Regions from separate parts of the Pseudomonas sp. F2 genome, predicted to be linked through region 2. Evidence: predicted binding sites of a transcription regulator. Region 2 holds the regulator's gene; the other holds the start of a gene.
What was found. The regulator FliA, encoded in region 2, starts transcription of late flagellar genes. The targets are predictions, from matches to a motif close to CTAAAGTTTNNNNNNNNNNNGCCGNTAA.
Positions count from the first base shown of each region.

Region 1 (3,254 bases), 1.6 Mb from region 2:
TTCCGTGGCAAGTCGCTAAAGCGGAATGGAGGTGCTTACTGACCAAGCCGGATTTGCCGCAAAAAACCGCCAAAATAATTTCAGGCCACTGCCTCAATCATTACCCACCACCGGGTGCGATAGCGCAACTGCACCGGCAACGTCTGCGGCAAAATGCCCAACAGCTTGTCGGTGTCCTCCAGGCGGAACACGCCGGACAGGCGCAAATCTGCCACCGCCGGCGCGCACGTCACGAAACCTGGACGATAACGTCCGACCTCGTTGAGAAAATCGCCCAGGCGCATATTGCGAGTGACGATCAGACCGTCGACCCACGCGCCCGCGTCCATATCTGGTGGCGGCGCCGGGCGTACCTGGTGGTGATCGATCAGGTAGGTCTGCCCGGCGAGTGCCTCAACCAAGGTGCCAGCGCTATGAATGGTCACACGGCCGTGGGTGACGCTCAGCCGCGTGCAATCACTGTCCTGACGCAGGATGAAGCGGGCGTGGGTCGGCTCATAAACGCCGTGACGACTTTGTACGCGTAGCGCCCGATTGAACGCCGCGCCTTCATCGTTACCACCGCATGTGACGATGATTTCGCCGCGATTGAGTTTGATCAGCCGCTGCTGCGCGGTGTAGTCCAGATCCACTGCGCTGGCAGTGTTCAGCTCGATCCGCGTGCCGTCGGGCAGCTGGAACCCGCGACGCTCGCCGGTCGCCGTAGCGTAATCAGCGCGCCACTGCTGCCACACGGAGGTGTCCTTGGCCAGCCATGCCGCGGAGCCCATCAGCACCGCGCCGGACAGCAGCTTCAAGGCTTGTCGCCGGCCCAGTCCTTGCGCACTGTTTTCCAGCGTATTGAACGCGACCTGGGCGCCGGGCGCTGCGCGCAGGTTGTGGCTCAGTTCGGCCTGCAGCGACTGCACGCGCTGCCAGGCCAATTCATGTTCATGATGTTCGGCGCGCCACGCGTCGCACTGATGACTCAGGCGCGCATTGCCATGGTTGTTGCGCAGCCGCAGCAACCAGTGAATGGCTTGCTTGACCACTTGTTGCGGCGGCTCGGCGCGACGCCCGGCTGAGTTGTTATCCACAGCCATCAACTTGCGTACCGCAACACGTAGCAGTGATACAGCGCAGCGGCGACGTAACGTTCGACTGAGCGCAGAGACAAGCCCATTCGCGCGGCAATCTGCTTATGGGTCAAACCTTCGCACTGCGCCAGCAGAAACGCCTGACGCACTTTCGGCCGCAAGCCTTCGAGCATGCGCGCAATGTCTTCAAGCAATTCGATTACCAGCGCGCGGGTTTCGGCGCTTGGGGCTTCGGCTTCGGGCAAGTGGGCGATGGTTTCGAGATAGGCGCGTTCGATTTCTTCACGACGCCAGAGGTCGATCACCAGACCACGGGCGATGGTGCGTAAAAATGCGCGAGGTGCTTTCAGTTCCAGGCGTTCGCTGCGCTGCAGCAGACGGACGAAGGTGTCCTGGGCCAGATCCGCCGCATCCGCGGCATTGCCCAGTCGCGCTCGCAGCCAGGCGTTGAGCCAGCCGTGATGACTCCGGTAAAGCGCCTGCACTGCAAACTCAGGTGAGGACATGAACGCAACAGCCCGAACGTCACAAATGATAATTAGTCGCATTGTCATCAAGGGCTACAGAATTTGCAACCGGCGCTGCAAAAACAGTCACCAAGAAATGACCGGCGAACGCTCTGGCACGCCGTTCGGCGGGAATCTGGCTGAAATACCGTGCATTTCCTGCAAAGCGCTAAGTTTTCTCCGAAGCGTGCCGACAGACTGGTGAGACATGCGTGCACCAAAGTAGAGCGGCCGTCAGAACGCCGCCTGCGCTGTACATGGAATGTTGCATCCCGGAACGCATCCCCACTTTTGCATAAGAAGTCCCATGAAATGAATCTCAAGTTCAGCCATAAAATCCTGTTGGCCGCCTCGGGCGTCGTGGTCCTGGCTTTCGCTTTGTTCACCCTCTACAACGACTATCTGCAGCGCAACACCATCGGCCAGAATCTTCAGTCGTCCGTGCAGCAGGCCGGCGATCTGACCGCCAGCAGCGTGCAGAACTGGATGAGCGGGCGAATTCTGGTGCTGGAAAACCTCGCGCAAAACGTTGCCCATCAGGGCAAGAACGCCGATTTCCCGGGGCTGGTCGATCAACCGGCCTTCACCTCGAACTTCCAGTTCACCTACGTCGGTCAAGCCAACGGTGTGTTCACCCAGCGCCCTGACGCGAAGATGCCCGACGGTTACGACCCGCGTCAGCGCCCTTGGTACAAGCAAGCCGTCGCTGCCGACAAAACCATGCTGACGCCGCCGTACATGGCGGCGGTCGGTGGTCTGGTGGTGACCATCGCCATGCCGGTGAAAAACAATGGCGAACTGCTGGGTGTGGTCGGCGGTGACCTGAGCCTGGAAACCCTGGTGAAGATCATCAATTCGGTGGACTTCGGTGGCCTCGGTCACGCATTCCTCGTCAGCGGTGACGGCCAGGTGATCGTCAGCCCGGACAAAGACCAGGTAATGAAGAACCTCAAGGACATCTACCCGAACGCCGGCGTGCGCATCGAGAAGGGCAACCAGAACGTGGTACTCAACGGCCAGGAGCGCATCCTGTCGTTCACCCCGGTCAGCGGCTTGCCGAATGCCGACTGGTACATCGGCCTGTCGATCGATCGTGACAAGGCCTACGCCGCGCTCAGCCAGTTCCGCACTTCGGCGTTGATCGCGATGTTCGTCGCGGTCGCTGCGATTGCGCTGCTGCTGAGCCTGCTGATCAACGTTCTGATGCGTCCGCTGACCACCATGGGTCGTGCGATGCAGGACATCGCCCAGGGCGAAGGCGACCTGACTCGTCGTCTGGTCGTGCAAGGCAAGGATGAGTTCGCTGAACTGGGCAGTTCGTTCAACCAGTTCGTCGAGCGCATTCACGCGTCGATCTCCGAAGTGTCGTCGGCCACCCGTCATGTACACGACCTGTCGCAACGGGTGATGGCATCGTCCAACGCCTCGATCATTGGTTCCGACGAACAAAGCGCCCGTACCAATAGCGTGGCCGCCGCGATCAACCAGTTGGGCGCCGCGACTCAAGAAATCGCCCGCAACGCCGCCGACGCTTCGCAACACGCCAGCGGCGCGAGCGAACAGGCTGATGACGGTCGTCAGGTGGTCGAGCAGACCATTCAGGCGATGACCGAGCTGTCGCAGAAGATCAGCCTGTCGTGCACTCAGATCGAAACCCTCAATGCCAGCACCG
Region 1 covers NZ_CM169904.1:4,627,033-4,630,286, forward strand. The annotation lists gene AC193Q_RS20930 (FecR family protein) at 81-1,082, opposite strand; gene AC193Q_RS20935 (sigma-70 family RNA polymerase sigma factor) at 1,082-1,582, opposite strand; gene AC193Q_RS20940 (methyl-accepting chemotaxis protein) at 1,895-3,254, shown strand, end outside.
Region 1: the regulator FliA is predicted to act here: its motif matches at 1,752-1,779, upstream of AC193Q_RS20940 (methyl-accepting chemotaxis protein).

Region 2 (3,254 bases):
CGGCATGAATCTGCGGACCTTCACCCTGCGAGAGATGTTTTTGTGGATCTTTTTCTGCAAGCATCGCGGCACGGTCGTGTTCGATGCCCGCAAAGCGGTCAACCTGACTGGCCATGAGGACGAGTTTGAGCAAATTGCTTTCGACTTCGGTGACCAGCTGGGTCACACGCTTGATCACTTGACCGGTGAGGTCCTGGTAATCCTGAGCCAGCAGGATGTCGTTCAGGTTGCTCGACACCGCACGGTTGTCCGTGCTGCTGCGTGACAGAAAACCGTCGACCCGGCGCGCCAGTTCGCGGAACTCTTCAGCCCCGACTTCACGACGCATGAAGCGGCCCCAATCGGTGCTCAGCGCCTGGGCTTCTTCAGCCAGGCCATTGACCACCGGGGTCGCGCTTTCCACCAGATCCATGGTGCGGTTGGCCGCGGCTTCGGTCAGCTTGACCACATAGCCCAGGCGTTCGGTGGCGTCGGTGATTTGCGACACTTCCTCGGCCTGCGGCATGTGCGGATCGATCTGGAAGTTGACGATCGCACTGTGCAGTTCGCGTGTGAGCTTGCCCACTTCCTGATACAGGCCACGGTCACGGGTCTGATTGAGCTCATGGATCAGTTGCACAGCGTCGCCGAACCTGCCTTTTTCAAGGCTCTCGACCAGTTCGACCGCGTGTTTTTTCAGGGTCGATTCGAAATCGCCCTGTGAAGATTCGTTATGCTCCATAGCTCCCCCGCGCGTTCATCAGCCGATGCGTTCGAAAATCTTCTCGATTTTTTCTTTCAGCGCCTGAGCCGTGAAAGGTTTGACCACGTAGCCGTTGACGCCGGCCTGGGCCGCTTCGATGATCTGCTCGCGCTTGGCTTCGGCAGTCACCATCAGCACGGGCAGGTGCTTGAGTTTTTCATCGGCACGCACGTGGCGCAGCAGGTCGATACCGGTCATGCCCGGCATGTTCCAGTCCGTTACCAGAAAGTCGATGCTTCCGCTGTTGAGCACCGGAATGGCAGTGGTGCCATCGTCGGCCTCGACGGTGTTGGTGAACCCCAGATCACGCAGCAGGTTCTTGATGATCCGCCGCATCGTTGAGAAGTCATCAACGATGAGGATTTTCATGTTCTTGTCCAATTCGACCTCCAAGCAGTCTTAAACGCGCCCAGCACCTGGACGCGCCATTTCAATCAATCCGGCAAAGCACTCGATGACTGTCTGGAGCACAACAGAGCAAGACCGGTGCTGTTCATCACCGCACCAGCCTCGTTCGCAGTGTCCCCACACTGCCTTCAGCGCGCTCGCCACTCCCCCAAACGCCCCCGCAAGCGGGCCGCGCACTGGCTGTGTAACTGGCTGACCCGCGATTCACTGACGCCAAGGACTTCACCGATTTCCTTGAGGTTCAGTTCTTCGTCGTAGTACAGCGCCAACACCAGTCGCTCACGCTCCGGCAAATTGGCAATCGCGTCCGCCAGCGCAGCCTGGAAGCGTTCATCTTCCAGATCGCGTGACGGCTCAAGATGAGCACTGGCGCCATCCTCGTGCAGCCCTTCGTGTTCGCCGTCCTGCAGCAGGTCGTCGAAACTGAACAGCCGGCTGCCCAGCGTGTCATTCAAAATCCCGTAGTAATCGTCGAGACTCAATTGGAGTTCGGCCGCAACCTCGTGATCTTTAGCGTCACGGCCGGTTTTAGCTTCAATTGAGCGAATGGCATCGCTGACCATACGGGTATTGCGGTGAACCGAGCGCGGTGCCCAATCCCCTTTGCGCACTTCATCGAGCATCGCGCCGCGGATCCGGATGCCCGCGTACGTTTCGAAACTGGCGCCTTTGCTGGCGTCATATTTGGTCGAGACTTCGAGCAGGCCGATCATCCCGGCCTGAATCAGGTCTTCGACCTGCACACTCGCCGGCAAGCGCGCCAGCAAGTGATAGGCAATGCGCTTGACCAGTGGCGCGTAACGCTCGATCAACTCGTACTGCGCGTCACGTGCCGATTTCTTGTAGTAGTTCATACCGCTGGCGGTCATAACACAGGCCCTGCCGTTTGCTGCACGAGGCGCTCGACGAAAAACTCAAGGTGCCCACGCGGGTTGGCAGGCAGCGGCCAGGTATCGACCTTCTGCGCGATCGCCTTGAACGCCAGCGCGCACTTGGAACGCGGAAAGGCTTCATAGACTGCTCGCTGCTTCTGCACGGCCTTGCGCACGCTTTCGTCGTACGGCACCGCGCCGACGTATTGTAAGGCGACGTCGAGAAAGCGATCCGTGACCTTGGTCAACTTGGCGAACAGGTTGCGCCCTTCCTGCGGGCTCTGCGCCATGTTGGCGAGGACGCGGAAGCGGTTCATGCCGTAGTCGCGATTGAGCAGTTTGATCAGCGCGTAGGCGTCGGTGATCGAGGTCGGCTCGTCGCAGACCACCAGCAACACTTCCTGCGCCGCGCGCACGAAACTGACTACCGAGTCACCAATGCCCGCAGCGGTGTCGATCACCAGTACATCGAGATTGTCGCCGATGTCGCTGAACGCCTGAATCAGACCGGCATGTTGCGCCGGGCTCAGGTGCACCATGCTTTGGGTGCCGGAAGCGGCCGGCACGATGCGGATCCCGCCGGGGCCCTGCAACAGCACGTCGCGCAGTTCGCAGCGGCCTTCGATGACATCGGCCAGCGTGCGTTTGGGGGTCAGCCCCAGCAGAACGTCGACGTTCGCCAGCCCCAGGTCGGCGTCCAGCAGCATGACCCGACGGCCAAGCTCTGCCAGCGCCAGAGACAAGTTCACTGACACGTTAGTCTTGCCGACGCCACCTTTGCCGCCGGTCACCGCGATCACCTGTACGGGATGCATGCTGCCCATGTTATTTCTTTACCTTGTCTTGCATAGACGGAGGCCACATTACTGGCTGCGCGTTCACAACCGGAACAATGCATGGCAGACCATCGATGTAGGTACAAAAACTGTTCATTACCTCAGCCAACCTGCTTGGTCGGGCTGTGGTAGATATCAGCGAACATGTCAGCCATGGCTTCTTCGCTGGGTTCTTCCTGCATTTGCACGCTGACGGCGCGGCTGACCAGCTGATGACGGCGCGGCAGATGCAGATCATCCGGAATCCGTGGGCCATCGGTCAGGTACGCGACCGGCAGTTCATGACTGATCGCCAGGCTCAACACTTCGCCAAGGCTGGCCGTCTCATCCAGTTTAGTCAGGATGCAGCCGGCAAGCCCGCAACGCTTGTAACTGTGATAAGCGGCGGTTAGAACC
Region 2 covers NZ_CM169904.1:165,649-168,902, reverse strand. The annotation lists gene AC193Q_RS00735 (protein phosphatase CheZ) at 1-721, opposite strand, end outside; gene AC193Q_RS00730 (chemotaxis response regulator CheY) at 740-1,111, opposite strand; gene fliA (RNA polymerase sigma factor FliA) at 1,279-2,019, opposite strand; gene fleN (flagellar synthesis regulator FleN) at 2,016-2,846, opposite strand; gene flhF (flagellar biosynthesis GTPase FlhF) at 2,960-3,254, opposite strand, start outside.